2 linked regions of the Tomitella gaofuii genome follow. The protein of the gene in region 2 interacts with the protein of the main gene of each other region in a pairwise test. Links are inferred from orthologs where the notes say so. Each region holds a gene or a part of one and is shown on either strand. Other genes may lie near its edges.

Evidence for each region.
Region 1: the proteins of H4F70_RS10415 (region 2) and H4F70_RS09105 interact in binary tests that used the Escherichia coli proteins (3 or more experiments, as listed by UniProt). The link is inferred for Tomitella gaofuii from one-to-one orthologs.

The regions. Positions count from the first base shown.
Region 1 is NZ_CP059900.1:1,928,714-1,944,546, forward strand. The notes cover bases 5,892-10,225. They hold H4F70_RS09105 (multifunctional oxoglutarate decarboxylase/oxoglutarate dehydrogenase thiamine pyrophosphate-binding subunit/dihydrolipoyllysine-residue succinyltransferase subunit), read right to left. Parts: upstream 9,866-10,225; coding sequence 6,092-9,865; downstream 5,892-6,091. Other genes in these bases: H4F70_RS09100 (TetR/AcrR family transcriptional regulator), read left to right, coding at 5,892-5,952; H4F70_RS09110 (ABC transporter ATP-binding protein), read right to left, coding at 10,028-10,225. Outside these bases: H4F70_RS09075 (NAD(P)-dependent malic enzyme), read left to right, coding at 1-930; H4F70_RS09080 (glycine betaine ABC transporter substrate-binding protein), read left to right, coding at 927-1,895; H4F70_RS09085 (alpha/beta hydrolase), read right to left, coding at 1,903-2,820; H4F70_RS09090 (SDR family NAD(P)-dependent oxidoreductase), read right to left, coding at 2,850-3,707; H4F70_RS09095 (flavin-containing monooxygenase), read right to left, coding at 3,704-5,254; more of H4F70_RS09100, read left to right, coding at 5,326-5,891; more of H4F70_RS09110, read right to left, coding at 10,226-13,711; H4F70_RS09115 (hypothetical protein), read right to left, coding at 13,847-14,629; H4F70_RS09120 (D-arabinono-1,4-lactone oxidase), read right to left, coding at 14,732-15,833. UniProt on the Escherichia coli protein: E1 component of the 2-oxoglutarate dehydrogenase (OGDH) complex which catalyzes the decarboxylation of 2-oxoglutarate, the first step in the conversion of 2-oxoglutarate to succinyl-CoA and CO(2).
Region 2 is NZ_CP059900.1:2,216,393-2,230,723, forward strand. What follows is about bases 3,928-6,759. They hold H4F70_RS10415 (ABC-F family ATP-binding cassette domain-containing protein), read right to left. Parts: upstream 6,244-6,759; coding sequence 4,612-6,243; downstream 3,928-4,611. Other genes in these bases: H4F70_RS10410 (TetR/AcrR family transcriptional regulator), read left to right, coding at 4,026-4,592; H4F70_RS10420 (SDR family oxidoreductase), read left to right, coding at 6,571-6,759. Outside these bases: H4F70_RS10400 (Rv1476 family membrane protein), read right to left, coding at 251-778; aconitate hydratase AcnA, read left to right, coding at 1,185-3,899; more of H4F70_RS10420, read left to right, coding at 6,760-7,401; H4F70_RS10425 (lycopene cyclase family protein), read left to right, coding at 7,407-8,549; H4F70_RS10430 (alkaline phosphatase family protein), read right to left, coding at 8,551-9,570; H4F70_RS10435 (DUF1990 family protein), read right to left, coding at 9,709-10,203; H4F70_RS10440 (metal-sulfur cluster assembly factor), read right to left, coding at 10,181-10,522; Fe-S cluster assembly sulfur transfer protein SufU, read right to left, coding at 10,621-11,106; H4F70_RS10450 (cysteine desulfurase), read right to left, coding at 11,196-12,455; Fe-S cluster assembly ATPase SufC, read right to left, coding at 12,460-13,245; Fe-S cluster assembly protein SufD, read right to left, coding at 13,304-14,331. UniProt on the Escherichia coli protein: Genetic data indicate it may be involved in ribosome assembly or function.

The sequences.
Region 1 (15,833 bases), 290 kb from region 2 along the record:
AAGTCATTCGCTGGGCTCGATGCGATCCCGATCGTGCTCGACACGCAGGACCCGGACGAGATCGTCGAGACCCTCGTGCGGATGCGCATGAGCTTCGGCGCAGTCAACCTGGAGGATATTTCGGCGCCGCGCTGCTTCGAGATCGAGCGGCGCGTCATCGAGGCGCTCGATTGCCCTGTGATGCACGACGACCAGCACGGCACCGCCATCGTTGTGCTGGCGGCGCTCACGGCGGCGTCCAAAGCCGTGCAGCGCGACCTGGCCGGTCTGCGCGTGGTCATCTCCGGCGCCGGCGCGGCCGGTGTCGCCTGCGCCAACATCCTGCTCGCCATCGGGGTGCGGGATCTCACCGTGCTCGATTCGCGCGGCATCATCTCCGCGGACCGCACCGACCTGTCCGAGAGCAAGGCGGATCTCGCGGCCCGCACCAATGCCGCGGGGCGCACCGGCGGCGTCGCGGAGGCGCTCGACGGCGCCGACGTCTACCTGGGGGTGTCCACCGGCACCGTTCCCGAGGAGCTTGTCGCCACGATGGCGCCGGAAGCGATCATCTTCGCGCTGTCCAACCCCGACCCGGAGGTGCACCCCGACGTCGCCCACAAGTATGCGGCGGTCGTGGCCACCGGCCGCAGCGACTTCCCCAACCAGATCAACAACGTGCTGGCGTTCCCGGGCGTGTTCCGCGGCGCGCTGGACGTCGGTGCCACCGAGATCACCGAGAACATGAAGGTCGCCGCGGCGCACGCGCTGGTGGACCTCGTCGGCGACGACCTGGCGCCGGAGCACATCGTTCCCTCGGCGTTGGATCCGCGGGTGGCGCCGGCGGTCGCACGCGCCGTGGCGACGGCGGCGGAGGCCGACGGCGTGGCCACCCGGCCGCTGCAGGATCCGGTGGTCGCCGCAGTGCGGAAGGGCGGCGCTGCGGGGTGAGGTATCGCAGGTCCGCTGCGGCCGCCGCGGCGGTGGTGACGGCGGCAGTGGCGTTGACGGGGTGCAGGTCTACCACGGCGTTGGAACAGGAATACTCGTCCACCCAGGTCGTGGTGGGTTCGGGCGTCTCGGCGGAGAGCCGTATCGTCGCCACCATCTATGCGGAGGCCCTGCGCGGCACCGGTATCGGTGTGTCGACCGATCTCGGCGTGGGCGACAGGTTCGACTACGTGCGGGCTCTCGAATCCGGGCGGATCAGCGTCGTCCCGGACGACACCGCCTCGCTGCTCGCGTTCTTCCAGCGCTCGAACATGCAGGACACCCCGGGCACGGCGCCCGACGCGCAGAAGGCCGGCGGCGACACCGCGGCCACGTCGGACGAACCGGGCGCGGTGAGCGCGGTCGAGGAGGCGCTGAGCCGGGCGTTGCCGCAGTACCTCCGCGTATCGGACGCGGCCCTGGCCGAACGCGGTCAGACGTTGATCGTCGACGACGGCACCGCCCGGAAATGGGATCTGCACAACGTGTCCGACCTTGCGGCGCACTGTGCGGACGCGAATGCGAGCTTGGCGGCCGGGCTCGTCTCGGATGCGCAGCTGCGCGCCGCGCTGGCGGAGTCCTACGGGTGCACGTTCGCCGCGGTGGACGTCGTCGGGACCCCCGCCGACGCGGCGGACGCGGTCACGCAGGGGCTGTCGGACGTCGGCGGCGTGACGACGCTGTCGCCGGCGGCGTCGATGGACGGTTTCACCGCCTTGGAGGACGACCGGGACTCGCTGCCCGCCGGGAACATCATTCCGATGTACCGCACGGCGAGCCTGGGCGACCGTCAGGTGGAGGCGCTCAACAATGTCGCCGGCGAGCTGACCACCGACGACCTGGCCGCCATGGTGCGTCGGGTCGAGGTCGACGGACTGTCGGTGGCGGACGTGGTGGGCGAGTGGCGCGCCCAGCACGGCGTGTGAGCGTCCGTCAGACAGGAAGCCGGTCGCGGAGGAACGCGGCGATCGCGTCCACCGATTCGGCGGCCTGACGGACCAGGCCCGACTGCAACTGGGCCACATGCCACAGGACGGGCGAGACGTCGAAGGTGACGTCGACCCCGTTCTCCCGCAGCGACCTGACATACCGCGCGGCATGGTCGTGCAGCATCTCCCGGGCGCCCACCTGCACGTAGGTGGGCGGGAATCCGCGGGTGTCGGCGTGCAGGGGAGCGAACCCCGGGTCGCCCGCCGGTGCCGCGCCGCGGTAGGCGTCGCAGGCGAAACGTATCCAACCGCGTCGCAGCACGGCGTCCTCCGTCATCATCGCCGGGTCGGCCCCGGGGTCCACCGCGGGTGCGATGAGCACGAGCGCGGCGGGGCGATCGCCCCGGTCCAGTAGTCGGCGCGTGAGTGCCGCGGCTATGCCTCCGCCGGCCGAGTCCCCGGCCACCGCGATGGACGCCGTGTCGTCGCCGTACTGCCGTGCCAGGTCGGCGAACGCGGCCTCGGCGTCGTCGACCGCCGCCGGGTACGGGTGCTCCGGTGCCAGGCGGTAGTCGAGGGAGTAAACGGCGGCACCGGTGTCCCGTGCCAGCCGTGCGGTGAGCGGACGGTGCGTCCGCGGTGATCCGGTGACGAAGCCGCCGCCGTGCAGGTAAAGCACGGCGGCGGTGTCGGCCGGGGCTGTGCCGCCGCCGGCCGGAGGGACTGCGGTGAACCGTTCCGCCGGACGGCCTCCGAGGTCCATCGCGTCGCGGCGCACGCCGCGGACCACCGGCTGCACGACGGATGCGAAATCGAGCAGGCGGCGCTGCCCGGCCAGCGGCATGCGGTCGTTGAGGATCGTCCGGTAGACGGGCCGCAGCGCGGTTTCGACCAGGCGCGGCGGCAGCGTGAACGCGGGCACGGTGGTGTCTCGGTCCTTTCCGGTCGGCGTCAGCGGGCCTCGGGCGAGGAGGCGGACCCCTGCGGTTTGGGCATCAGCAGCCCCGTGACCGCGGAGACGACGCGTTGGTAGCCGGGCCCCGTGACCCGGACGAACAGGTCCAGGGCGCGGGCGTCGAGGCCGATGAGGACGCGTCCGCGGTCCGCGTCGACGCCCTTGAGGATGCGGCGCGCGGCGGCTTCGGGGCTGGTGTGGGCCAGGTAGCGGTCGAAGAACTGGGCGAAATCGCGCTGCTGGTAGCCGTCCGCCGTCGTGCTGTTGCGGGCGATCGCGGTCTTGATGCCCCCGGGATGCACGCAGGTGACCCGGACGGGTCTGCCGGCGGAAAGCATTTCCTGGCGCAGTGCTTCGGTGAACCCGCGCACCGCGAACTTGGCCGCGTTGTAGGCGCTCTGGCCGGGGACGGCGAGGAGCCCGAAAAGGCTCGATGTGTTGACGATGTGCCCGTCGCCGGACGCGATGAGATAAGGCAGGAACGCCTTGGTGCCGTTGACGACACCCCAGAAGTCCACGTCCATGACGCGCTCAATGTCTTTGAACTCGGAGATCTCCACCTCGCCGGTGAAGGCGATTCCCGCATTGTTGAACACCAGGTTGACGGTGCCGAAGTGCTCGTCGACCGCCGCGGCGTAGTCGATGACGGCCTCACGCTGGGTGACGTCGAGAGGAGCCGAGTGGACGTCCGCGCCGAGTTGCTCGGCCTGCCGGACGGTTTCGGTCAGGCCCAGGGTGTCCATGTCGGACAGCGCGAGCCGCGCACCGCCCTTCGCCAGCTGGAGTGCGAGTGCCCGCCCGATGCCGGAGCCCGCGCCGGTGACCACTGCCACTTTGCCTGAGATGTCGGTCATGATGCGCTCTCCTCGAGGTTCGCGCCGGCGCGGTCGCGGCCGGTCGGTCGGGTGGTCAGGTGGTAGGCGTCCAGATCGAAGCGCCTGGTGCTGCGGCGGAAATCGAAGGTGAATCCGGGCCACAGGGTGGTGTTGTTGCCGTGGCTGTCCAGGTACCAGCTGGCGCAGCCGCCCGTCATCCACACCGACGGGGCCAGCTGTTCCTGGAGCTTGCGGTTGAAGTGGTCCTGCACGTCGCCGCGCACCTCCACCGTCGCGAGGCCGCGCCGGTGCATCGTGGCCACCGCGTCGACGACGTAGTTGATCTGCGATTCGATCATGTAGACCATCGAGCTGTGGCCGAGGCCGGTATTGGGGCCCACCATGAAGAACATGTTGGGGAAGCCGGCCACCGTGGTGCCCTTGTAGGCCTGCATGCCGATGCGCCGCCACGTCTGCGCCAGCGAGTCGCCGGAACGGCCGCGGATCACCTCGAAGGTGGGCGAGTCGGTGACGTGGAATCCGGTGGCCACGATCAGCGCGTCCACGGGGCGCTCCGTGCCGTCCGCGGTGATGATCGAGTGGGCGGTGACCTCCCTGATGGGATCGGTGACCACGTCGACGTCGTCCCGGTCGAGGGCGGGGTAGTAGTCATTGGAGATGAGCATGCGCTTGCAGCCGATCGTGAAGTCCGGCGTGACCTTCCGGCGCAGCGCGCGGTCCTTGATGCCGCGGCGCAGATGCAGCTGCGCCGCGAGTTGCAGCGGCTTGAGCAGCGCGGGCATGCGTGCGAGGCCCACCACCTGGGTTTCGCGCATGGCGTAGACCCCGGCGCGGGCCAGCCGCTGGAATCCGGGGACGTGCCGGAAGGCGAACCGTTCGGCGGGGGAGTAGCGACGGTCCGCGCGCGGCATGACCCAGGGTGCGGTGCGCTGGTAGACGTCCAGGTGCGCGACGTCGGCGGCGATCGACGGCACGATCTGGATGGCCGATGCGCCGGTGCCGATGATCGCCACGCGCTTGCCGGTGAGGTCCGCGTCGTGGTTCCACTGCGACGAATGGAAGAGCTCTCCCCGGAATCCGGAGATCCCCTTGATGTCCGGGAGTGCGGGTTCGCACAGTGCACCGACCGCTGCGATGACGGCGTCCGCCGTGTAGTCGCCTTCGGTGGTCTGCACACGCCAGCGCGCGGCGTCGCCGTCCCAATCCGCGCCGAGAACTTCGACGCCGAACCGGTGCCGGCCGAGCACGCCGGAGCGCTCCGCGACCGAGCGGATGTAGGCCTGGATCTCTTCCTGGCGCGAGAACGAGCGCGACCAGTCCGGGTTGAGCGCGAACGAGTACGAGTACAGCTGCGACGGCACGTCGCAGGCGGCCCCCGGGTAGGTGTTGTCCCGCCAGGTGCCGCCCACCTCGAGCCCCCGCTCGAGGACGAGGAAGTCCCCCTGTCCCGCCTGGTCGAGCTTGATGGCGGCGCCGAGCCCGGAGAATCCGCTGCCGATGATGAGCGTGCGGACGTGCCGAGGCACGGCGGATCGGTCCGCGCGGCCGTTGGTCGCTGTGGTCATGCCTCGAATGTAGAACGCTATTGAACGTGAGTCAATAGTAGGGGCGCGGCAATTGACTTCGAGTCAGTAGAATGGCTGCCGTGGAAGAGAAGCGCACCAGACTCAGCCCGCAGGCCCGCCGCCGCCAGCTTGTGACCCTCGGCGTCGAGATGCTCAGCGGCCGGTCCATCGACACGGTGTCGGTCGAGGAGCTCGCGGAGAAGGCGGGCGTGTCGCGCGGGCTGATCTTCCACTACTTCGGTTCCAAGCAGGGGTACCTGCTGGCGGTGGTCCGGCACCTGAGCGAGGAGATGATCGCGTTCACCGATCCGGACCCGTCGCTGCCCCCGCTCGAGCAGCTCAGCGCGTCGCTGGCGGCATATCTGGACTACGTCACAGAGAACCGGGACGGGTATGTGTCGCTGCTGCGGGGGAGCACGAGCAACGATCCGGAGATGCGCGCCGTATTCGAGTACACCCGGGGCGTGCTCACACAGCGTGTCCTCGAGCGGGTTCCGCAGATCGGTGTCGAGGTGACGCCGCGTGTGGAGCTGGCGGCGCGCGGGTGGGTGGCGTTCGTCGAGGAGACGGTGATCAGCTGGCTGCGCGAGCCCGGAGTCTCCCGTGAGGAGCTGCTGGGATTGCTCAACTGGGCGCTGCCGGCGGTGGCCATGCGCCCGGAGCAGGCGCTGGCGCTGCTCGCAGCCTCCGATGTGTGAGGCCTCCGATGTTGTGGGGCCTCCGATGTGTGGGACGCGGATGAATGACGGCCCGGGTGCGTGAGGGCCCCGCCCCGGAATCGGTCCGGGGCGGGGCCCTCAGCGTCGTGCACCGTCGGCGGGTGCATGTGGCGGCCGGCTAGGCGAACGCCGCCTCGATCACCTCGTGCTGCTCCACGGCGTGCACCTTGCTGGACCCGGAGGACGGGGCCGACATGGGGCGCCGCGAGATCCGCTGGAGGTTGCCGAGCAGGTCCGGAAGCAGGTCCGGCAGTGCGAGCCCGATCGTCGGCCAGGCGCCCTGGTTGCCGGGCTCCTCCTGCACCCACCGGACCTCGGTGGCATTGGGGTAGGCCTCCAGCGCCTCCCGGATGCGGCGCCGCGGCAGCGGGTACAGCTGCTCGAGCCGGACGATCGCCGTGTCGGTGATGTTCTCCTTGTCACGCTTGGCCGCCAGCTCGTAGTAGAGCTTTCCGCTGACCAGGAGGACCTTGGTCACCGCGTTGCGGTCGCCTCCGCCGGTCGCGAAGTGCGGGTCCTGCATCACCGAACGGAACTTGTTGTCGGTGAAGTCCGAGACCGGGCTGACCGCGGCCTTGTTGCGCAGCATCGACTTGGGCGTGAACACCACCAGGGGCCGGTGGATGCCGTCGTAGGCGTGCCGCCGCAGCAGGTGGAAGTAGTTGGCCGGGGTCGACGGCACGGCCACGGTCATCGAGCCCTCGGCGCACAGCTGCAGGAACCGTTCGATACGCCCGGAGGTGTGGTCGGGCCCCTGGCCCTCGTGCCCGTGCGGCAGCAGCATGATCACGTTGGACCGCTGCCCCCACTTGGCCTCGCCGGACGAGATGAACTCGTCGATGATCGACTGGGCGCCGTTGACGAAGTCGCCGAACTGCGCCTCCCACAGCACCAGCGCATCGGGGTTGCCGACGGAGTACCCGTACTCGAAGCCGAGTCCCGCGAACTCCGTGAGCGCCGAATCGTAGGCGAGGAACTTGCCGCCCTTGTCGCCGCCCAGGTTGGACAGCGGAGTGTATTCGGCTTCGTCCTGACGGTCGATGAGCACGGAATGGCGCTGGCTGAAGGTGCCGCGCCGCGAGTCCTGGCCGGACAGCCGCACCAGGCGGCCCTCGTAGACCAGCGAACCGAAGGCGAGGAGCTCGGCGAAGGCCCAGTCGACGCCGCCCTCACGCGACATCTTGTGCCGGCGCTCGAGCACGGGCTTGACGCGCGGGTGCACGGTGAACGCTTCGGGGAAGCCCAGGTGGGCGTCGCCGATGCGCTGGACGAGCGTCGGGTCGATGGCGGTCACCAGGCTGGTGCGCAGCGTCTGGTCCTCGAGGACCGAGGGGCTGGGCTCGGCGGTGTACTTCTCGAGTTCGCGCACCTCGTTGAAGACCCGCTCCAGCTGGCCCTGGTAGTCGCGCAGCGCGGCCTCGGCCTCGTCCAGCGAGATGTCGCCGCGGCCGATGAGCGCCTCGGTGTAGCTCTTGCGGACGCTGCGCTTGCTGTCGATGACGTCGTACATCTGCGGCTGGGTCATCGACGGGTCGTCGCCCTCGTTGTGCCCGCGGCGCCGGTAGCAGATCATGTCGATGACGACGTCCTTGCCGAACCGCTGCCGGAAGTCGACGGCGAGCTTGGCGACCCGCACGCAGGCCTCCGGATCGTCGCCGTTGACGTGAAAGATCGGCGCATCGATCATCTTCGCGACGTCGGTGCAGTACTCGGACGAGCGCGAGTACTCCGGCGCGGTGGTGAAGCCCACCTGGTTGTTGACGATGATGTGCACGGTGCCGCCGGTGCGGTAGCCGCGCAGCTGGGCGAGGTTGAGCGTCTCCGCGACGACGCCCTGGCCGGCGAAGGCCGCGTCGCCGTGCAGCAGCATGGGCAGCACGGTGAAGCCGTCCTGGCCCTTGTCCAGCAGGTCCTGCTTGGCGCGCACCAGGCCCTCCAGGACCGGGTCGACGGCCTCGAGGTGCGACGGGTTGGCGGTGAGCGACACGGTGATGTCGTTGTCGCCGAACATCTGGATGTACGTGCCGGACGAGCCGAGGTGGTACTTCACGTCACCCGAGCCGTGGGAGGCCTTCGGGTTCATGTTGCCTTCGAACTCGGTGAAGATCTGCTTGTACGGCTTGCCGACGATATTGGCGAGCACGTTGAGGCGGCCGCGGTGCGGCATACCGATGACGACTTCGTCCAACGCGAACTCGGCGGCCTGGTCGATGACGGCGTCCATCATGGGGATCACCGTCTCCGCGCCCTCGAGCGAGAACCTCTTCTGGCCGACGTACTTGGTCTGCAGGAAGGTCTCGAACGCCTCGGCGGCGTTGAGCTTGCTCAGGATGTATTTCTGCTCGGCGACCGCGGGCTTGGTGTGCGGCACCTCTATGCGGTGCTGCAGCCACTCGCGCTGCTCCGGGTCGAGGATGTGGGTGTACTCGATGCCCATGGTGCGGCAGTACGCGTTGCGCAGCACGCCGAGCACGTCGCGCAGCTTCATCCTGTCGTGTCCGGCGAAGCCGCCCACGTTGAACTCGCGGTCGAGGTCCCACAGCGTGAGATGGTGGCTCAGCACGTCGAGGTCGGGGTGGCTGTGGAACCGTGCGGGGTCCAGGCGCAGCGGATCGGTGTCGGCCATGAGGTGGCCGCGGTTGCGGTAGGCCGCGATGAGCTCGAGCACCCGCGTGTTCTTGTCGATCACGCCCTCGGCGATGTCCTGCCGCCAGCGCACCGGCTCGTACGGGACCCGCAGGTCGGTGAACAGCTCGTCCCAGAACTCGTCGGAGAGCAGCAGCGTGTGGATGCGGCGCAGGAAGTCGCCGGACTCCGCGCCCTGGATGATGCGGTGGTCGTAGGTGGAGGTGAGCGTGAGCAGTTTGCCGACGCCCACCTCGGCGAGCCGTTCGTCGCTGGAGCCCTGGAACTCCGCGGGGTACTCCATGGCGCCGACGCCGATGATGGCGCCCTGCCCCTGCATGAGGCGCGGCACCGAGTGCACGGTGCCGATGGTGCCCGGATTGGTCAGCGAGATCGTCACGCCGCTGAAGTCGGCGATCGTGAGCTTGCCGTCGCGGGCGCGGCGGACGATGTCCTCGTAGGCGTTCCAGAAGCGCGAGAAGCTCATCGTCTCGCAATTCTTGATGGCCGCCACCACGAGGGAACGGTTGCCGTCCTTGCCGGGCAGGTCGATGGCCAGGCCAAGGTTGACGTGTTCGGGGGTGACGATGTGGGGCTTGCCGTCGACCTCGGCGAAGTGGCGGTTCATCCCCGGGAAGCTGGCGATGGCGCGGACGAGCGCGTAGCCGAGGATGTGCGTGAACGACACCTTGCCGCCGCGGGTGCGCTGCAGGTGGTTGTTCGCCACCACCCGGTTGTCGATCATCAGCTTGGCGGGGATCGCGCGCACCGACGTCGCCGTGGGGATCGACAGGGAGGAGGTCATGTTCCTGGCGACGGCGGCTGCAGGGCCGCGTAGGACCTTGCTCTCGGTTCCGTCGCCGGAGTCCGCCTTGGCCGGGGCGGCCTTGGCGGCGGGCGCCGACGTGGCGGGCGCGGGCTTCGAGGAGGATGGGCCGGCCTGGGGGGCGGCGGCGTTCTGTCCGGCGGGGGGCTTCTGAGCGGGCGCGGGCTTGGCGGGTGCGGCCTGGGCGGGTTCCTTCCGGGCCGGTGCAGGAGTGGCGGCGGGCTCCGCGGTGCGCTGGCCGGCGGTGGGCGCGGTGGTGGACGTCGTCGCGGCGGGCGCGTGCCCGGGGGAGCGGCCGTTCTCACCGGCACCGGGCTGGTAATCGGCGAGGAAATCATGCCAACTGGCGTCCACGGAGGAGGGGTCCTCCTGGAAGCGCTGGTACATCTCCTCGACCAACCACTGGTTTTGGCCGAACTGCGACGTCGAGCTGCTGGTCACGGCAGAAATTCGCCTCGTTTCGTTCTTCGCTCATCGATCAGCGTGCATGCCTGTACAGGCTATCGTGTCCGCACCGTCGGGGCGCTACGTCATCCTGTTTCGCGCCGCTGCCCGGCGCGGCGGCGGCGGGCAGCGCGCAAAGGCCCCTCGGACGGGGGTGGTTCAGGCACGTGCGGCCTCGGTGCTCGCGGCGGCGGCGAGCAGCCGCGAGTAGTGGCCGCCGGCATGGCGAAGGGCCTGCGGCGCGCCCCGTTCCACGATCCTGCCGCCGTCGACGACCACGATCTCGTCCGCCTGTTCGGCGGTGGCCAGCCGGTGGGCGACGAGGACGGCGGTGCGATCGCGGCGCACCCTGCGCCCCGCCGCGAGTACTGTGAATTCCGTCACGGGGTCCAATGTGGCGGTCGCCTCGTCGAGCAGGAGGATGTCCGGGTCGACGAGCTCCGCGCGCGCCAGGGCGATGAGCTGACGCTGTCCGGCCGACAATCCCTGACCCCGCTCGCCGACGGGATGGAGCATCCCGCCGTCGAGACCGCTGATGGCGGGAAGGGCGCCCACGGACCGGGCCGCGTCCTCGACCTGGCAGCGGGAGGCGTCCGGCCGGCCGAAAGCGATGTTGTCGGCCACGGTCCCGGTGAACAGGTGCGCTTCCTGGGGGACGACGCCCAGCCGTCGGCGGTAGTCGTGCAGGGGATGGCGGCGGATGTCGGTGCTGCCGACCCGCACCTCGCCGGAGGTCGCGTCGTAGAAGCGCGCGATGAGCTTGACGATGGTCGATTTGCCCGCCCCGGTGCGCCCGACCAGTGCCACGGTGGTGCCCGGCGCGATCTCCAGGTCCACTCCGGTCAGGGCGGGCGGGGATTCGGGTGCGTACCGGAAGTCCACGCCGGCCAGGGCGACGGCGCCGTCGAGGCGGCCCACGGGGACGGCGTCGGGAGAACCGGTGGGGTCGACGATGGAGCCGGGGGTCCGCAGCAGCTCGCCGATCCGGCGCAGGCCCACCCGCGCCTGCTGATACCCGTCGAACACTTGCGAGAGTTGCTGGACGGGGCCGAACAGCAGCCCCAGATACAGCACGAAGGCGGCGAGCGTGCCGGCCGAGGTGGTCCCGGCGGCCACCTGCCGCGCGCCGACGAACACGATGGCCGCGAGAACGAGGTCGGAAATCAGCGTGATCAGCGGGAAGTACACCGAGATCGCCACCTGGGCGCGCATGCGTGAGCGCAGGTACGACTCCGCCAGGCCGGTGAACCGGGTCGCGGCAGTCTGCTCGCGCCGGTGGGACTGCGTCGTACGCAGGCCGGTGATGTTCTCCTGGAAGTCCGCGTTGACGGCCGACACCCGCTCGCGTGAGGTCGTGTAGGCGGCCGAGGAGATGCGCCGGAAGACCACGGTGGCGGCGATGAGCGGGGGAAGCGCGCACAGCGCCACCAGCCCCAGGGTCGGGTCCGTTACGAGGAGTGCAGAGAGCACCCCGATGATCGTCAGCACCGCGACGATCGCCGTCGACAGCCCCGTCTGCAGGAAGGACGAGAGGGCGTCGACGTCGGTGGTCATCCGGGTCATGATGCGACCGGACAGCGTTTTCTCGTAGTAGTCGAGGCCCAGGCGCTGCAGGTGGCTGTAGCTGCGCACGCGGAGGCCGTAGAGGAGCCGTTCGCCAGCGCGCGCGGTGAGCACCGTCATCCGGGACACGATGACCCAGTTGACGGCGACGATCGCGGCGGCGCCCGCGGCTGTGAGATAGAGGATATGCGGTCGGTGAGGGAGCACACCGTGGTCGATCGCGTATCGGATGATGATCGGGAAGGACAACCCGACCGCCGTATCGAGGGCCACGAGCAGCGCCACCAGAGCCAGCAAGGGCGCCACCGGTGCGAGCATGCGCCGCAGGCGGAACTCGAGGTCCGGCGCGCGCAGGTCGCGATGGTCCATGTGCGGATCCTCGGCGGCGGGGGGAAGTGCCGCGAGCGCTCTGCGCAGCTCCGGCGTCGCGGCCATCGCGCCCAATGCGCCGTCGTCGTGCTCCTCCGGCGGGGTTTCCCGGGTGGCAGCGGGTTCCCGGGGCCAGAGCCGCGCGGAGTCCGGCTCTCCGCCGGCGACTCCGTCCGCTTCGGCGTCCGTGTCGCCCGCCGACTCGTCGCGGGGGCGGCCGAGCTCGGGGTGGATGAGCTCGCGGAACAAGCCGCTGCGTGCGAGCAGCTCGGTCTCGCTGCCGGAATCGACGATGCGGCCGCGGTCGAGCACGGCGATGCGGTCGGCGAGGGCGAGGGTGGAACGGCGGTGCGCGATGACGATCGTCGTGCGGTCGGCGCGTCCGTCGCGCAGCGCGGCGAAGATCCGCGCCTCGGTCTCCGCGTCCACGGCCGACGTCGCGTCGTCGAGCACGAGCAGGCGTGGGTCCTGCAGGATCGCCCGAGCGAGTGCGATCCGCTGCCGCTGGCCGCCGGACAGGGTGAGTCCGCGTTCGCCCACCTGTGTGGCGTAGCCGGCGGGCAGTGCGGCGATGAACTCGTCGGCGTCCGCGGCCACCGCGGCGGCGCGGATCTCCTCGTCCGAGGCGGACGGCCTGCCCAGTGCGATGTTCGCCGCGATGGAGTCGGAGAACAGGAAGGGCTCGTCGAATACCACGGCCGCCGTTTCGCGCACGCTCTGCAGAGCAAGCTCGCGCAGGTCCACCCGGGCGGCACCGGACGTGAACGCGAGGGTGCCCGCGTCGGGATCGTAGAAGCGGTCCAGGAGCTGGGCCAGTGCCGATTTTCCGGATCCGGTGGGGCCGACGAGCACGAGGGTCTCGCCGGGGACGACGGTGAGGTTCAGGTCGTCGAAGACCGGACGGCCCGGCGTGTATGCGAAGTCGACGTTCCGGACCTGCACGCCCACGGGACCGTCCGGCAGAGTGGACGGGATGTCGGGCTCGCCGATCGTGGGCCGGGTGTCGATCACGCCGAAGACCCGCTCTGCGGCAGCACGGGAGAGCTGCACCATGACGAGCATCCCTGCCATGATCCGGGCGATCGCCGCCAAGCGCGTGATGTAGGTGGCGAAGGCCAGGAACGTGCCGATGGTGAGCGAGCCCTGCAGTGCCAGCCAGCCGCCGAGCGCGATGACGGCGACGAGTCCGAGCTGGGGGAGCGCGGCCAGCGCGGGGGCGAAGCGCGCGTTGACCCGGGCGGCGCGCATCCGGCGGGCGTAGAGGGTGCGGCCCAGCGTCTCGATGCGCGCGATCATGCGCGACTCCTGCCCGAAGCCCTTCACCACACGGACGCCGGTGACCGTCTCCTCGACGTGCTGTGCGAGGTCCGCCGCCCCCTGCTGGGCGGACCACGTGGCGGCGTGCATGGACTTGCGGCTGACATAGGCCACCGCGGTGATGCAGGGCGCCACCGCCAACGCGACGACGGTGAGCAGAGGCGACAAGTACGCCATGATCGCGAGGGCCAGCACGAATTGCAGCGCCGAGCCGACGACCATCGGGAACATCGCCAGCAGGCCCTGCGTCAGCTGCAGGTCGGTGATCGAGCGCGACACCACCTGCCCGGTGCGGATCCGGTCCTGCGCGCGGCCGTCGAGCCGTTGCACGGTGGCCAGCAGATGCAGGCGCAGGTCGTGCTGCACGTCGAGGGAGAGCCGCCCCGCGAGGACCCGGCGCCCGAACATGCACGCCCAGCGGACGCACGCGAGCGCCGCGATGGCCGCCGCGATGCCGGCGATCGTCGCGGTACGGCCGGCGGTGGCATCGTCGAGCGCGCTGCGGGTGAGCAGGGGGAACGTCAGTTCCATGACCGTGGCGCCGGCGGACATCGCCAAGGCGCCGAAGAGCACGCCGCGCCGCGCCATGCACATCGCCCACAACCGGCGCAGCCACCCGGGTGGGGAGGCGGTGCGGGAAGCCGGGTCGGCATCCGTCACCGGGCGGCGCCTGTAGCGGGGCTGCGGCGGCATGCGTGACAGCCGCGCACCGGCCCGTTCGATCCCATGTCAGTGATCGTATGCCCGCCCCGGGACGATGACGACCCGGCTTCCCGCGTCGGTGAATCCCAGGCTGTCCGCGAGGGCCGCGGCGGCGAGGGATTCCACGCGGATCCTCGCCTGGCAGATCAGCCCGCTGTCGAGTGCCTCGCCCACGGCGATGTCGGCGATGGTGCGGGCGTGCCCGCGCCGGCGGAACGTCGCAGCGGTGACCACGCGCAGGTCCGCCAGCAGATGGTGCACAGCGGCGTAGCCCGCGAGTGCCACGCGCGATCCGTCGTCGAGCACGAGCGTGCAGGGCGGCGCAGGGTCCGGCGCCGCCGCTCCCGCCGGGTCGTGTTCTGCTCCCGGGGCGGAGGAGGCGCCCAGGATGCGGACGACGTCCCTCGAGTCGTCGGCCGGCGCGGCGTCGAGTACCCGGGCGGCATCGAGCGGGCTGCGCGAGACCACCGGCACGGCGGCGCCCGGAGGCGCGGCGGGCGCGTAGTGGTCGCGGAACGCGAGTCGCTCACGCGACGCCGTGCGCGTCCCGGCGCCCGGCCGGTCCGCGGCGACGGCGGACACCGCGGTGCCGTCGAGAAAGGCGGAGGACGGCAGCTGCGCCGCCGCGTCGACGAGACGGCCGGGACCTCGGAGCGCCGAGGCGCCGAACAGCTCGACGAACTCGAGCCCGGGGAGCGCGTCATCGCGCACCAGCACGCGCTCACCGGCATGGGAGAAGGCGGCATCATCGTGCAGCGACAGACCGCGCGACCATGCGAGCCCGATGACGGCCGCGGTATGTGCGTCCACGTGCCTCCTCGGGGTCGATCGGGGCCCGCGCGATGATCAGGTGCGGGAATCGCCAGGGCGCATCATGTCATCCGGGCGCGCGGTGCCGGCCGGGCGGGATGCTCATCCCAGAACGCGGGTGAGGTGGTCGTTGCCGAACACGCGGTCGGGGTCGACCTCGTCCCGCACGGCGACGAAGTCGTCGAACCGCGGATAGGCGGGCCGCAGGTCCGCCGCGGTCCGGCCGTGCAGCTTGCCCCAGTGGGGGCGGCCGTCCACCGACCGTGCGATGTCCTCCACCGCGCGGAAATACCGCCGGTGATCCTGCTTCCAGTACATGTGCACGGCCACGTAGGCGGTGTCGCGACCGTGCGCCGTGGACAGCCATACGTCGTCCGCCGCGGCGAAACGCACCTCGACGGGGAATCCGATCCGGTGTCCGCCGTCGGTGAGCAACCGGTCCATCCTTTCGAGTACGCCGGGCAGCTCCGCGACCGGGATCGCGTACTCCATCTCCCGGAACCGCACGCGTCGCGAGGAGGCGAACACGCGGTGCGCGGCGTCGGTGAACTCACGCGGGGACAGCAGGCGTGCCGCCAGCGCGTTGGCGCGCGGGATGATCGCGGGCACGCGGGTGGACACCGCGTTGATCCCGCCGAAGACGGTGTTGGACAACAGCTCGTCGTCGATGTACCCGCGGATGCGGCCGACGGGGCGCAGCGGTGTCGACCCGGGCAGCCGGGTGTTGCGCTTCGTGAGCACGCGGTGCGTGTGCGGCCACCAGTAGAACTCGAAATGGTCGACGGACGTGCGGATGCGGTCCAGGTCGGACAGCACCGCGTCGAGCGGCTCGGGCCTTTCCTCCGCGTGCATGACGTAGGCGTTGCGGCAGTCGATGGTCATCGTGGTGATGACGCCGAGCGCGCCGAGGCCGAGCCTGGCGGCCTCGAAGAGCGTGGGGTTCTGCTCCGCCGAGCACGCCACCACCTCGCCCGCGGCCGTGACGATCTCGAGGCCGACGACCTGGGTGGCCAGGCCGCCGAAGGCCGCGCCGGTGCCGTGGGTGCCGGTGGCGATGGCGCCGGCGAGCGTCTGCACGTCGATGTCGCCCAGGTTGATCATCGACAGTCCCAGCGACCACAGCAACTCGTTGAGGCGTTCCAGGCGGGTGCCGGCGTAGGCGGTGACATGTGCGCCGTCCGCGGTGGGCACGACGGCGGAGATC
Region 2 (14,331 bases):
CCCTTCGCTCCGCACATCCCGGATGCGGTGGTGGCCCGGGCCGGCGCGTCGCGGGCCCACCAGCGGACGCACTGTTTCCGCTGACGGTCTTTCCGACGCGCCGACAGGACTCCCATACGCAACATCCGTGCCAGTAGCACCGTACGACAGATCGCGTCCCATAGTGAACTTCTGTCACAAATATCAGCGATGTAATACGCGAAACCTCAGGTGGTGGCGGGTGGACGGACGCTGCGAGGCGGCCGGCGGCTCAGCCGCGGGCGCGGCGCACGTTGAGGACTGTGCCGCCCGCCACCACGAGCACGACGAGCGCGAGCAGGACGGCGGAGACGGCCGTCCAGGGGAAGGGGTCCTGCCCCACCTCGTCGACGAACCGCTGCGCGGAGACCGTCAGCTCCGGTGACCGCGGATGCTGCACGGCGTTCTCCGCGGACTCGAGGGTGAACCTGCTCAGCGAGTCGCTGTAGGTGCCGATCTGCGCGGGGCTCAGGGTGAGCACGGTGCCGCCTTCGGATTCGCCGACGGCGGTCGACAGGTCGCGCAGGCGCTCGGGATAGGCGATGGGGCTGCCGAGCTTCATCCCCCACTGGTCGTGCGGGACCACGACGACGGACAGGTCCAGCCCGTCGTGCTGGGCGTCCGAGACCACGGCGCGCAGCCCGGGCGCGACGTCCGCGTACTCGGGCGGCACGGAAACGCCGTCGTCGGCGACGTCCCGGATCACCTGCTGCACCGTCATCCCCGCGAGGGTGTCCGAGGTGTAGTCGGCAGAACTCATCGGCGACCCTTCTCCGTGATCCTTCTCCGGCGTCAGCGGAGCATGACACGGTGAGTCTAGGGTCCGGGGTCCGATGCCCCGTCAACCGACACGCTCCGGGGCGGCGGAACGCGCGGTTCCGCCGCCGCCCGACACCCGGTCCTTCCGGCTGCCAGCACGTAGTACGCCCGTACTGTTAGACTGGCGGCGAGCCGAGGCGCGCCCCGCCGTGCGGCCGCGGAGCCGGCGCACAGGGCGGACTGGCAAGCCCGTTCCGGTCCAGGAGACGCCACCCGCGTCGGCGACGCCCGCCGCCGCGAGACGCCTCCGCATCACGGACGCACATCACGGACGGGCGGCGCACGCGACTCGCGAAACCGCCGGTGAGACCCGCAGGCGGTGAGCATCGATGACGAGTGGAGCGCACGTGAGCACAAGTAACGATACGTTAGGCGCCCGCGGCACGCTCGAGGTCGGAGACAACTCCTACGAGGTCTTCCGGCTCTCGGCGCTGCCCGGCACCGCCAAACTCCCCTACTCGCTGAAGGTCCTGGCCGAGAACCTTCTGCGCAACGAGGACGGCAAGAACATCACCGCCGACCAGATCCGCGCCATCGCCGCGTGGGATCCGACGGCCGAGCCGAGCGTCGAGATCCAGTACACGCCGGCGCGCGTGATCATGCAGGACTTCACCGGCGTGCCCTGCATCGTCGACCTGGCCACCATGCGCGAGGCGGTCGTCGCGCTGGGCGGGGACCCGGACAAGGTCAACCCCCTCGCCCCGTCGGAGATGGTCATCGACCACTCGGTGATCCTCGACGTGTTCGGCCGCGCCGACGCCTTCGAGCGCAACGTGGAGCTGGAGTACCAGCGCAACGGCGAGCGCTACCAGTTCCTGCGCTGGGGCCAGGGCGCCTTCGACGACTTCAAGGTGGTCCCCCCGGGCACCGGCATCGTGCACCAGGTCAACATCGAGCACCTCGCGCGCACGGTGATGACACGCGGCGGCCAGGCGTACCCGGACACGTGCGTCGGCACCGACTCGCACACCACGATGGTCAACGGCCTGGGCGTGCTCGGCTGGGGCGTCGGCGGCATCGAGGCCGAGGCCGCCATGCTGGGCCAGCCGGTGTCGATGCTGATCCCGCGGGTGGTCGGCTTCAAGCTGACCGGCGAGATCCAGCCGGGCGTCACCGCGACGGACGTGGTGCTCACGGTCACCGAGATGCTGCGTGAGCACGGCGTCGTCGGCAAGTTCGTCGAGTTCTACGGCAACGGCGTCGCGGAGGTGCCGTTGGCCAACCGCGCGACGCTGGGCAACATGAGCCCCGAGTTCGGCTCCACCGCCGCGATCTTCCCGATCGACGCCGAGACCATCGACTACATGCGGCTCACCGGGCGCAGCGAGGAGCACCTGGCGCTCGTCGAGGCCTACGCCAAGGACCAGGGCATGTGGCACGACCCGGAGAACGAGCCCGTGTTCTCCGAGTACATGGAGCTGGACCTGGGCACCGTGGTGCCCTCGATCGCCGGCCCCAAGCGCCCGCAGGACCGCATCCTGCTCAGCGAGGCCAAGCAGCAATACCGCAAGGACATCACCAATTACGTCGCCGAGGGCACCCCGGTGGTCGACGGCGTGCCGTCCACCCCCATCGAGGTGGCCTCCGCCGAGCGCGGCACCTTCACGCTCGACCACGGCGCCGTCGCCGTCGCGGGCATCACCTCGTGCACCAACACGTCGAACCCGTCGGTGATGATCGGTGCGGCACTGCTGGCCCGCAACGCGGTGGACAAGGGCCTCACCAGCAAGCCCTGGGTGAAGACCAACATGGCGCCCGGCTCGCAGGTGGTCACCGACTACTTCGAAAAGGCCGGCCTGTGGCCGTACCTGGAGAAGCTCGGCTTCTACCTGGGCGGATACGGCTGCACCACGTGCATCGGCAACACCGGCCCGCTGCCGGAGGAGATCTCGAAGGCGGTCAACGACAACGACCTGGCCGCGACGGCGGTCCTGTCGGGCAACCGCAACTTCGAGGGTCGCATCTCCCCCGACGTCAAGATGAACTACCTGGCCTCCCCGCCGCTGGTCATCGCCTACGCGATCGCCGGCACCATGGACTTCGACTTCGAGTCCGACGCCCTGGGGCAGGACAACGAGGGCAACGACGTGTTCCTCAAGGACATCTGGCCGTCCACCCAGGAGATCAACGACACCATCAAGTCGGCGATCAACAGCGAGATGTTCACCAAGTCGTACGCCGACGTGTTCAAGGGCGACGACCGCTGGCGGAGCCTGCCCACGCCGGAGGGCAGGATCTTCGACTGGAACGACGAGTCCACCTACGTGCGCAAGGCGCCGTACTTCGACGGCATGACGGCGCAGCCGCAGCCCGTCGGCGACATCGCCGGCGCGCGCGTGCTGGCGACGCTGGGCGACTCGGTCACCACCGACCACATCTCCCCCGCCGGCGCCATCAAGTCCGGCACCCCGGCCGCGCAGTACCTCGAGTCGCACGGCATCGCCCGCAAGGACTTCAACTCGCTGGGGTCGCGGCGCGGCAACCACGAGGTCATGGTCCGCGGGACGTTCGCCAACATCCGTCTGCGCAACCACCTGCTCGACGCCATCGTCGACGGCGGCGTCAGCGGCGGCTACACGCGCGACTTCACCCAGGACGGCGGCCCGCAGGCGTTCATCTACGACGCCTCGGTCAACTACCAGAAGGCGGGCACGCCGCTGGTGGTGCTCGGCGGCAAGGAGTACGGCTCCGGCTCCTCGCGCGACTGGGCGGCCAAGGGCACCGTCCTGCTGGGGGTCAAGGCGGTCATCGCCGAGTCGTTCGAGCGCATCCACCGCTCCAACCTCATCGGCATGGGCGTGATCCCGCTGCAGTTCCCGGCGGGCGAGTCCTACACGTCGCTGGGCATCGACGGCACCGAGACCTTCGACATCGCGGGCATCACGGAGCTCAACGAGGGCACCACGCCGGCCACGCTCAAGGTCACCGCGACCAAGGCCGACGGGTCCACGGTCGAGTTCGACGCCATCGTGCGCATCGACACGCCCGGCGAGGCGGACTACTACCGCCACGGCGGCATCCTGCAGTACGTGCTGCGGAACATGGCCGGCGCGGAGGCGTGATCGCACCGCGTTGACCACCGCAGACGCGGCCCCGCCCGGCACCGGGCGGGGCCGCGTCGCGTTCCACGGGATCGCCTGAAGGCGATCCCGTGACGCACGTACTGTTTGATTGCCTATGATCGGGGGGTGCCCCGAGTCAGCGAAGACCACCGCGCCGCACGGCGCAGCCAGATACTCGACGGCGCCCGGAAGTGCTTCGCCGAGTACGGATACGAAGGCGCCACCGTGCGCCGGCTCGAGGACGCCACCGGCCTGTCGCGCGGCGCGATCTTCCACCACTTCCGCGACAAGGAGGCGCTGTTCCTGGCGCTGGCCGAAGACGACGCCCAGCGGATGGCGGACACCGCGGCAGAACAGGGGCTCGTGCAGGTCATGCGGGACGTGCTCACGCACCCCGAGCGTTTCGACTGGCTGGCAACACGCCTGGAGATCACCCGGCGCCTGCGCACCGACGCGGACTTCCGCCGGCGGTGGTCCGAGCGCTCCGGCGAGCTGAGCGCCGCCACCGGCGAACGACTGCGCCGCCAGAAGGCGGCGGGCAGGTTGCGCGACGACGTCACCGGCGAGGTGCTGCAGGACTACCTGGAGCTCGTCCTCGACGGCCTCATCACCCGGGTCGCCGGCGGGCACGACGCGGGCAACCTGGCGCGCGTGCTCGACCTGGTGGAGGAGTCGGTGCGCAAGCGCGACTGACACGCCGTGCGGGCGCCGGTCACGCCAGCGAGATGAGCTCCGCGTACTCCTCGGACCAGTGGTCCTCGGTGCCGTCCGGCAGCAGGATGACCCGCTCGGGGTCGAGCGCCTCGGCGGCGCCCGGGTCGTGCGTCACCAGCACCACGGCGCCCTCGTAGGTGCGCAGCGCCGCCAGCACCTGCTCACGCGAGGTCGGATCGAGGTTGTTCGTCGGCTCGTCCAGCAGCAGCAGGTTGGCGGCCGAGGACACGAGGCCGGCCAGCGCCAGGCGGGTCTTCTCGCCGCCGGAGAGCGTGCCCGCCGGCTGCTCGAGCTGCGGGCCGGAGAACATGAACGCCCCCAGCAGGCCGCGCAGGTCCTGCTCACCCGCGTCCGGCGCGGCGTGGCGGATATTTTCCCACACCGACGCGTCGTTGTCGATGGTGTCGTGCTCCTGGGCGAAGTAGCCGATCTTGAGGCCGCGCCCGGGGTCGATGCTGCCGGTGTCCGCCTGCGCCGCCCCTGCGAGGATCCGCAGCAGGGTGGTCTTGCCCGCGCCGTTGAGGCCGAGCACCACCACGCGGCTGCCGCGGTCGATGGCCAGGTCGACGCCGGTGAAGATCTCCAGCGAGCCGTAGCTCTTGCCCAGCCCCGCGGCCATCAGCGGCGTCTTCCCGCAGGGGGCCGGCGCCGGGAACTTGATGTGCGCGGTCTTGTCGGCCACGCGCACCTCGTCGAGCGACTCCATCATCTGCTCGGCCCGCCGGACCATGTTCTTGGCGGCGACGGCCTTGGTGGCCTTGGCGCCGAGCTTCGCGGCCTGGGCTTTGAGCGCGCCGGCCTTCTTCTCCGCGTTGGCGCGTTCGCGGCGGCGACGCTGCTCGTCGGTGGCGCGCGCGTCGAGGTACTTCTGCCAGCCCATGTTGTACACGTCCGCCTCGCCGCGCACGGCGTCGAGGAACCAGACGCGGTTCACCACCGCCTCGAGGAGGTCCACGTCGTGGCTGATGACGATGAGACCGCCGTCGTGGTTCTGCAGGAAGGTGCGCAGCCACGCGATCGAGTCGGCGTCGAGGTGGTTGGTGGGCTCGTCCAGAAGGAGCGTCGTGCCGGACTTGCCGCCGCTGCCGTCGGAGGCGGCGAACAGGATGCGGGCCAGCTCCACGCGCCGCCGCTGGCCGCCGGACAGGGTGCGCAGCGGCTGGTCCAGGATGCGGTCGGGCAGGCCCAGGCTGTGGCAGATGCGCGCGGCCTCCGACTCCGCCTGGTATCCGCCGAGCGAGGAGAAGCGGTCTTCGAGCTGACCGAACTTGCGGATGGCGCGATCGCGAGCGGCATCGTCCACCAGCTCGGCCATGAGCACCTGCTGCTTCTCCATCGACCGCATGATCTCGTCGAGCCCGCGGGCGGAGAGAACGCGGTTCTTCGCGATGGTGTCGAGGTTGCCCTCACGCGGGTCCTGGGGCAGGTACCCCACCTCGCCGCCGGCGGCGACCGCGCCGGCGTAGGGCTCGCCCTCGCCGGCGAGGATGCGCAGCGTCGTGGTCTTGCCCGCGCCATTGCGGCCGACCAGCCCGATGCGGTCGCCCGCCTGCACGCGGAGCTGGTCCCCGGGGGCCGTCAACAGGGTACGTACGCCCGCGCGTACCTCGAGGTCGGTGGCGGTGATCACGTACTGAATGCTCCCTACTGCGTTGCCGGGCGGGACTGCCTGTCCGAGCGGGGCCGCGCTACCGGATGCACCGGTGGCATCGTGTGGAACGGGGCCACCGGGCGGAACGGGATGTGCACCGTGCACTGCACGCTGCACGCTGCACGCTGCTGACTGCACGCCACACACTGCTGACTGCACACTGCACACTGCACACTGCACACTGTGCGACGCCCTGCGCTCGGCCGATGGTCCATGCTACCGGTCCATCCCGCTGCCGGAGCGTCCGCACCGTGTGACCTGCGCCCCAGCGGGCGGCGAGCCACGGCCGGGAACTAGGGTCGGAGCATGGCCCTCGACGAGAACCCTGCACCCCCCTCCCGCTCCGCCGGCCGCGCCGACCTCACCGGGCGGACCGCCCTGGTCACCGGCGGGAGCCGGGGCATCGGGCGGGCGATCGCCGCGGAGTTCCTGGCCCGCGGCGCGTCCGTAGTGGTGACCGCCCGCAAGTCCGGGCCCTTGGACGAGGCTGCGGCGGGGCTGCGCGCGCAGTACTGCGGCGGCGCGACCGCCGGCTCGCCCCAGGACAGGGTCCTCGCCGTCGCCGGCAACACCGGGCACGACGAAGACCGTGCCGCGACGGTCGCCGCGGCGCTCGAGCGCTTCGGCAGCCTCGACATCCTCGTCAACAACACCGGCATCAACCCCGTGTTCGGTGCGCTCATGGACGCGGACCTGGGCGGGGTGCGCAAGATCTTCGACACCAACGTCGTCGCCGCGCTCGGGTACGTGCAGGAGGCCTACCGGGCCTGGATGGGCGAGCACGGCGGTGCCGTGGTGAACATCGCCAGCGTCGCCGGCCTGCGGTCGTCGGGCGTGATCTCCGCCTACGGCGCGTCCAAGGCGGCCCTCATCCGGCTCACCGAGGAGCTCGCCTGGCAGCTGGCCCCGGCGATCCGCGTGAACGCGGTGGCGCCCGGCGTGATCGACACGTCGTTCGCGAGCGTTCTCGTGGGCGACGATGAGCAGCAGGCGGCGCGCAAGTACCCGATGGGCAGGATCGGCACCCCCGAGGATGTCGCCCGGGCCGTCGCGTTCCTGGCGTCCGACGACGCGGCGTGGCTGACCGGCGACACGGTGCGCGTGGACGGCGGGCTGCTCGCCACCGGCGGCATGTGACGACGGTGCCGACCGCCGGGAGCGCCGTCGACCTTGCCGTCGTGGGGCTCGGTCCGGCCGGCCGGGCGCTCGCGCATCGCGCCGCGGCGCGCGGCCTCGACGTGGTCGGCATCGATCCACACCCCCACCGCGGGTGGCGTGCGACATACGCGGCGTGGGTGGACGAGGTGCCCGGCTGGGTCGGCGACGACGTCTGGCGGGCTCGTGTTCGGCGGCCTCGCGTGCACGGCGTCGGGGAACGCGTGCTGGACCGCGCCTACGGCGTGTTCGACAACTCCGCGTTGCGCCGGCGCCTCGACCTGTCCGGCGTCCGGGTGATCGCCGGGTCGGCCGAGCTCCCGGCACCATCGGCGGCGACCGTGCGATCGGTGGCCCTGCGCGACGGCGCCCGCATCGACGCCCGCCGGGTGATCGACGCCCGCGGGGTGCGGCCGAGTCCGGCGCTGGCCGAGCAGACGGCGTTCGGGGTCGTGGTGTCGGCCGACGTCGCCGCACCGGCGCTCGGAGACGGTGATGCGTGGTTCATGGATTGGCGGCCCGACAATGCCGCAGAACACGGTGCTCCCCCGTCGTTCCTGTACGCCATGCCGCTCGGCGACGGCACCGTCCTGCTCGAGGAGACCTGCCTGGTGGGCCGCCCCGGCCTGCCGCTGGGCGAGTTGCGCCGGCGTCTCGTCGCACGACTTGCCGCCCGCGGAGTGAGGATCCCCGCGGGCGGCACGGTCGAGCGGGTCCGCTTCCCCGTCCAGGCGCCGAACCGGGCCGGGGCGGTGCCGGCGTTCGGGGCGCGGGCGGGGCTCATGCACCCCGGCACCGGGTACAGCGTCGCGGCGTCGCTGTCGGCCACGGATGTCGTGGTGGACGCGCTCGTCGACGATCGCGATCCGTCCAGGGCGCTGTGGCCACGGTCCGCGCGTGCGGTGCGGGCACTCCGGGAGATGGGGCTGTCGGCGCTGCTGAGCCTGGAACCGACGGCGACGGCCGGGTTCTTCGACGCCTTTTTCGCACTGCCGGCCGACCGCCAACGCGCCTACTTGTCCGGCCGCACCGACGTCGCCGGAACAGCGGCCGCGATGTGGTCGCTGTTCCGGACGGTCGATCCGTCGGCTCGTCGGACTCTGGCGCGCGCCGGTGTCCGACGGGCGTGAGTCAGCCGCCGAGTGAGCCGGTGGAAATCCACGCCGGCGGCCGCCCCAGCGATCCGGTCGCAGCCGGGGCACCGCCCGGGATCGGCGTGCCGTCGAGGTCCGCCGGCTGATCGAGGCCCAGGTTGTCGAGCACGGTGGGCGTGACGTCCGCGATCGTGAGCGTGTCGTCCACCGAGCCGGCCTTGTAGCCGGCACCGCGTGCGATCACGAACGTGGCGCCCTCGGCGTCGCTTTGACCGCCGTGGCCTCCCTCGGGCCTGTGCCCGTGGTCGGACGTGACGATGATGGCCCACTGTTCGCCGGTGGCCTCGCTGCGGGCGTCGACGGCGTCGACGATCGTGCCGACCTGGGCGTCGACGCGTTCGAGTGCGGGCTCGTACTCGGAGCCCGCGGTACCGGAGGAGTGACCGGCGCCGTCGACCTGGTCGAGCTGGGTGAAGACGAACTCCGGCCCGTTCGCGGTGATCTCGTCCGCCACGGCCTCCGCGGTGGCGGCGTCGGTGGCCGCACCGTCGCCTGCGGACGGCGTGGTGACGACGACGTCTGCTGCGGGATCGCCGGATCCGGCGATGGTGGCGATCCCGCCCCACGTGGAGATGGCGACGGTGCGCATCTGCGGGTTCCCGGTCTCGATGCGGGTGAAGACGCTCGGATACTCGGCGTAGTTCGCACCCTCGAACGAGTTGTCCACGACGCCGTGCTTGGTGTGCCATACACCCGTGAGGATCGTCGACCAGGACGGTCCCGAGATCGTCGGGTGCCCGAGGATCGACGACCGGCCGCTGGTGCCCTCGGCGATCAGTCGGTGCAGAGTGGGCGTGTCCGCGGCCTTCACCTGATCGAGCATCGTGCCGTCGAGGCCGATGACGACGGTGTTGGTCACCTGCGGGACGGCCGCGGACGAGCCGGGTGCAGCGCCGCCGACTCCGGCGGACGCGGTGGTGAGACCGGCGGCGAGTGTGGCCGAGGCCAGCAGGAGGGGCAGGGTTCTGAGCATGCGGTTTCTGGTCACGGCGGTCATCATCGACCGGATCGGGCCGATCGGACCCGCTCGGCCGTCAGGATCCCCCGATGTTCGTGGGGCGTTCTCTTCGTGTACCCCGAGTTTCATTGCCGGACACCGGATCCCGCTGGAATCAGTGCGGAATGGATGTGAGCGTCAGCGGCGCATCGCCCGCAGGTACCGCACCGTCCATCGCCGTTGGACCGCACGCGCGGCGGGGCCACCGATGCGCGTGAACCAGCGACCGGGCCTGGAGAATGCGGTGACCACGGCGTGGACGGATCCGTCGGGGCGGTGCTCGACGCAGAAGCGCTCCTCCCCCGACTCCGGGTGTCCCGCCAGGGTGCCGTAGGCGAAACCGCGCCGGGCGGGTTCATCGATCGTGTAGACGACGCGGCACGGGATCCGGAATCCGTACCAGCGCAGAAGGATGCACATGCCCTGCGCTGGCGGGCCGGGCGCCTCCACGCGCAGACCTGCCCGCCGATGGACCTTCCACCGCGTAAGCGCATCGGACGCGGCGAGGAACGTGTCCTCGCCGCGCCCGATGCACAGCGACTCCCGGATGTGCCGGTATCCGGCGGGCAGCTCGCCCGCAGTGGCCCCGACCTCCGGGTACGTCAGGGCTTCAGATCGTGAAGCCGAGCGCACGCAATTGCTCGCGGCCGTCGTCGCTGATCTTGTCGGGGCCCCACGGCGGCATCCACACCCAGTTGACCTCGACGTCCGGCGCCAGGCCGCTGCGCACCAGCGCCGTGACGGTCTGGTCCTCGATGATGTCGCTGAGCGGGCACGCGGCGGAGGTCAGCGTCATGTCGAGCTTGACGATGCCCGTCTCCTCGATGGCGATGTCGTAGACGAGGCCGAGATCGAAGACGTTGACTCCCAGCTCCGGGTCCACAACGTCACGCATGGCCTCCTCGACGTCGTCGAGCGACGGAGCCGATCCGGCAACCTGGCTTTCGGTCATTGTCCTGCCCTCCGGTGGGTGCTGGTTTCTCGCGATTCTAGGTCTTTCACGGAATGGCGTCCGTGCGGTGTCGTCATGCCGGGGTCATCGCGTCGGGGTCATCGCGCCGGCACGCCGTCGGAGGCCGCGCCCGCACCGCTTTGGACGACGGCGTCCTTGAACGCCATCCAGCCGAGCAGCGCGCACTTGACGCGCGCCGGGTACCGGGACACCCCGGCGAACGCGACGCCGTCGCCGAGCACGTCCTCGTCCCCTTCGACTTTACCCCGGCTCGAGACCATCTCCTGGAAGCTCTCGACCACGCTCAGGGCGTCGCCGAGCGGCATGCCGACGATCTGGTCGCACAGTACGGACGTGGCCGCTTGGCTGATGGAGCAGCCCTGGCCGTCGTAGGAGATGTCGCGGACCACGGCCTGCTCCGGCGAGTCGCCGGCGGGCTCCAGGTGGACGCGCAGGGTCAGCTCGTCACCGCAGGTGGGGTTGACGTGGTGCACTTCGGCGTCATAGGGCTCACGCAGGCCCCGCCCGTGCGGATGCTTGTAGTGGTCCAGGATCACCTCCTGGTACATCTGCTCCAGTCTCATCGGCCCGCTCCTTCCCGTCCGCCCTGGCCGCGTCCGGCCGGCGCCGGCGCGGACTGTGCTCGTCCAGCTCTGTTCATGCGTTCCCGGCCTCAGGCCACGCCGAAGAACTCGCGCGCGTGTCGCACCGACGCGACGAGCGCGTCGACCTCGTCGGCCGTGTTGTACACGGCGAAGGAGGCCCGCGCCGTCGCGGCGATGCCGAACCGCCGGTGCAGCGGCCACGCGCAGTGGTGCCCCACGCGGATGGCCACGCCGTCGTCGTCGAGCACCTGCCCCAGATCGTGGGCGTGCACGCCGTCGACGACGAACGACACGGCGCCGCCGCGGTCCTGCGCCGTGGCCGGTCCGACGATGCGCAGACCGTCGATGGCGCCCAGGCCGGCCAGGGCGCGTTCCACCAGTGCGTGCTCGTGCGCGGACACGGCGTCCATGCCGATGGCCGCAAGGTAGTCGACGGCGGCGCCGAGCCCCACCACCTGCGACGTCATGGGCACGCCCGCCTCGAACCGCTGCGGCGGGGCGGCGAAGGTGGTGCGCTCCATCGTGACCGTCTCGATCATCGAGCCGCCGGTGAGGAACGGGGGCAGTGCGTCGAGCAGCTCCGGCTTGCCGTAGAGCACGCCCACCCCGGACGGCCCCAGCATCTTGTGCCCGGAGAACGCGGCGAAGTCGACGTCGAGCGCGTGCAGGTCCACAGCCATGTGCGGTACCGACTGGCACGCGTCCAGCACCACGAGCGCGCCCACCGCACGGGCCCGCCGCACCAGTTCCTCGACCGGTGCCACCGCGCCGGTCACGTTGGACTGGTGGGTGAAGGCCAGCACGCGCGTGCGCTCGGTGAGCTCGAGCGAGTCCACGTCGATGCGGCCGTCATCGGTCACCCCGAACCAGCGCAGTGTCGCGCCCGTGCGCCGGCACAGCTCCTGCCACGGCACCAGGTTGGCGTGGTGCTCGAGCTCGGTGACGACGATCTCGTCGCCGGGCCCCACCGTCAGCGCGCCCGCCGCCGGGTCGCCGAGCGTGTAGGCGACGAGGTTGAGCGATTCGGTGGCGTTCTTGGTGAACACCAGCTCGTCCCCGCCGCCCGCGCCCACGAACCGGGCGATGGCCGCGCGGGCGTCCTCGTAGGCGTCGGTGGCCTCCTCCGCCAACTGGTGCGCGCCCCGGTGCACCGCGGCGTTGTGCCGCAGCAGGAACTCGCGCTCGGCGTCGAGCACCTGCAGCGGCCGCTGCGAGGTGGCACCCGAGTCCAGGTACACCAGCGGGCTCCCGCCGCGGACGGTGCGCGACAGGATCGGGAAGTCCGCGCGGATGCGCGTGACGTCCAGGGTGTCGACGGTGGCGGTCATGGCCTCAGGCCCCGGCGCCGGCGCGGGTGAACCGCTCGTAGCCGTGCTCCTCGAGCTCGTCGGCCAGCTCGGGGCCGCCGGACTCGGCCACACGGCCGTTGCTGAACACGTGCACGAAATCCGGCTTGATGTACCGCAGGATGCGCGTGTAGTGCGTGATCAGCATGAGCCCGCCCTGCTCGGACTCCCGGTAGCGGTTGACGCCGTCGCTGACGATGCGCAGCGCGTCCACGTCGAGGCCCGAGTCCGTCTCGTCCAGGATGGCGATCCGCGGCTTGAGGAGCTCGAGCTGCAGCACCTCGTGGCGCTTCTTCTCGCCACCGGAGAAGCCCTCGTTCACGCTGCGCTCGGCGAAGGCCGGGTCGATGTCCAGGTCGGACATCGCCTGCTTGACCTCCTTGACCCAGTGCCGCAGCTTGGGCGCCTCGCCGCGCACAGCGGTGGCCGCGGTGCGCAGGAAGTTCGACATCGACACGCCCGGCACCTCCACCGGGTACTGCATGGCGAGGAAGATGCCGGCGCGGGCGCGCTCGTCGACGGACATAGACAGCACGTCCTCGCCGCCGAGCGTCACGCTGCCCGAGACGACCTCGTAGCGCGGGTGGCCGGCGATCGCGTACGACAGGGTCGACTTGCCGGAGCCGTTGGGCCCCATGATCGCGTGGGTGTCCCCCGACGTGATGGTCAGGTCGACGCCCTTGAGGATCTCGATCGGCGCAGCAGACTCGTTCTCCTGCGCGACGTTGACGTGCAGGTCCTTGATCTCCAGCGTGGTCTTGGCGTTGCTCATCTTGGTGATTCGGCTCTTTCGTGTGTGCTCGTGTGGGGTGGGCCGTGCGCCGGCCGGATCAGGATCCGGCGGCCGCGAGTTCGGCCTCGATGGCGTCGGACAGGCGCGCGCGGACGACCTCGACGGGGATGCGGTCGATGATCTCGTGGAAGAACCCCCGGACCACCAGCTGCCGCGCCTCCCGCTCGGGGATCCCGCGCGAACGCAGGTAGAACAGCTGCTCGTCGTCGAAGCGTCCCGTGGTGCTGGCGTGGCCGGCGCGCCGGATCTCGCCGGTCTCGATCTCCAGGTTGGGGACGGAGTCGGCCCGGGCGCCGTCGGTGAGCACCAGGTTGCGGTTGAGCTCGTAGGTGTCGGTGCCCTCCGCCTCGGCGCGGATGAGGACATCGCCGATCCAGACGGTGCGTGCGTCCGGCTTCTTCGAGCTCGGGTCGCCCTGCAGCGCGCCCTTGTAGACCACGTTGGACCGGCAATGCGGCTGGGCGTGGTCCACCAGCAGGTGCTGCTCGAAGTGCTGGCCGTCGTCGGCGAAGTACACGCCCCACAAGTCTGCGGACCCTCCCGGCCCGGAGTACTTGAGGGTGGGCGCGATGCGGACCAGCTCGCCGCCGAGGGTGACCACCACGTGGGTGAGCTTCGCGTCGCGGCCCACGTCCAGGTGGTGCGCGCCCACATGGACGGCGTCGTCGGACCAGTCCTGGATGGCGACGACGGTGAGGTCCGCGCCGTCGCCGAGCAGGATCTCGACGTTCTCCGCGTACGTGCCGGCGCCCCGCTGGTCCAGGATGACGACCGCCTTGGAGTGCCGCAGCGCCTCCAGCTGCACGTGGCCGAAGGCCGTCGTGCCCGTTCCCGGCCCAGTCACCGTCACGACGACGGGGTCCGCGGGCGCGGCCTCCGCGCCGATCGTCACCACCGTCGCCGTCTCGAACGACGAGTACGCCTGCGCGGAGACGCGGTCGGCCGGCGCCCCGGCGCGGCCCAGGCGTGCGTCGTGCCGGTCCACCGTCTCGACGGAGACCGCGGGGGCGTCCGGTCCGGTGACGGACACCGACGCCGTCCCGTCGGCCTTCGCCGTGCCGTCGT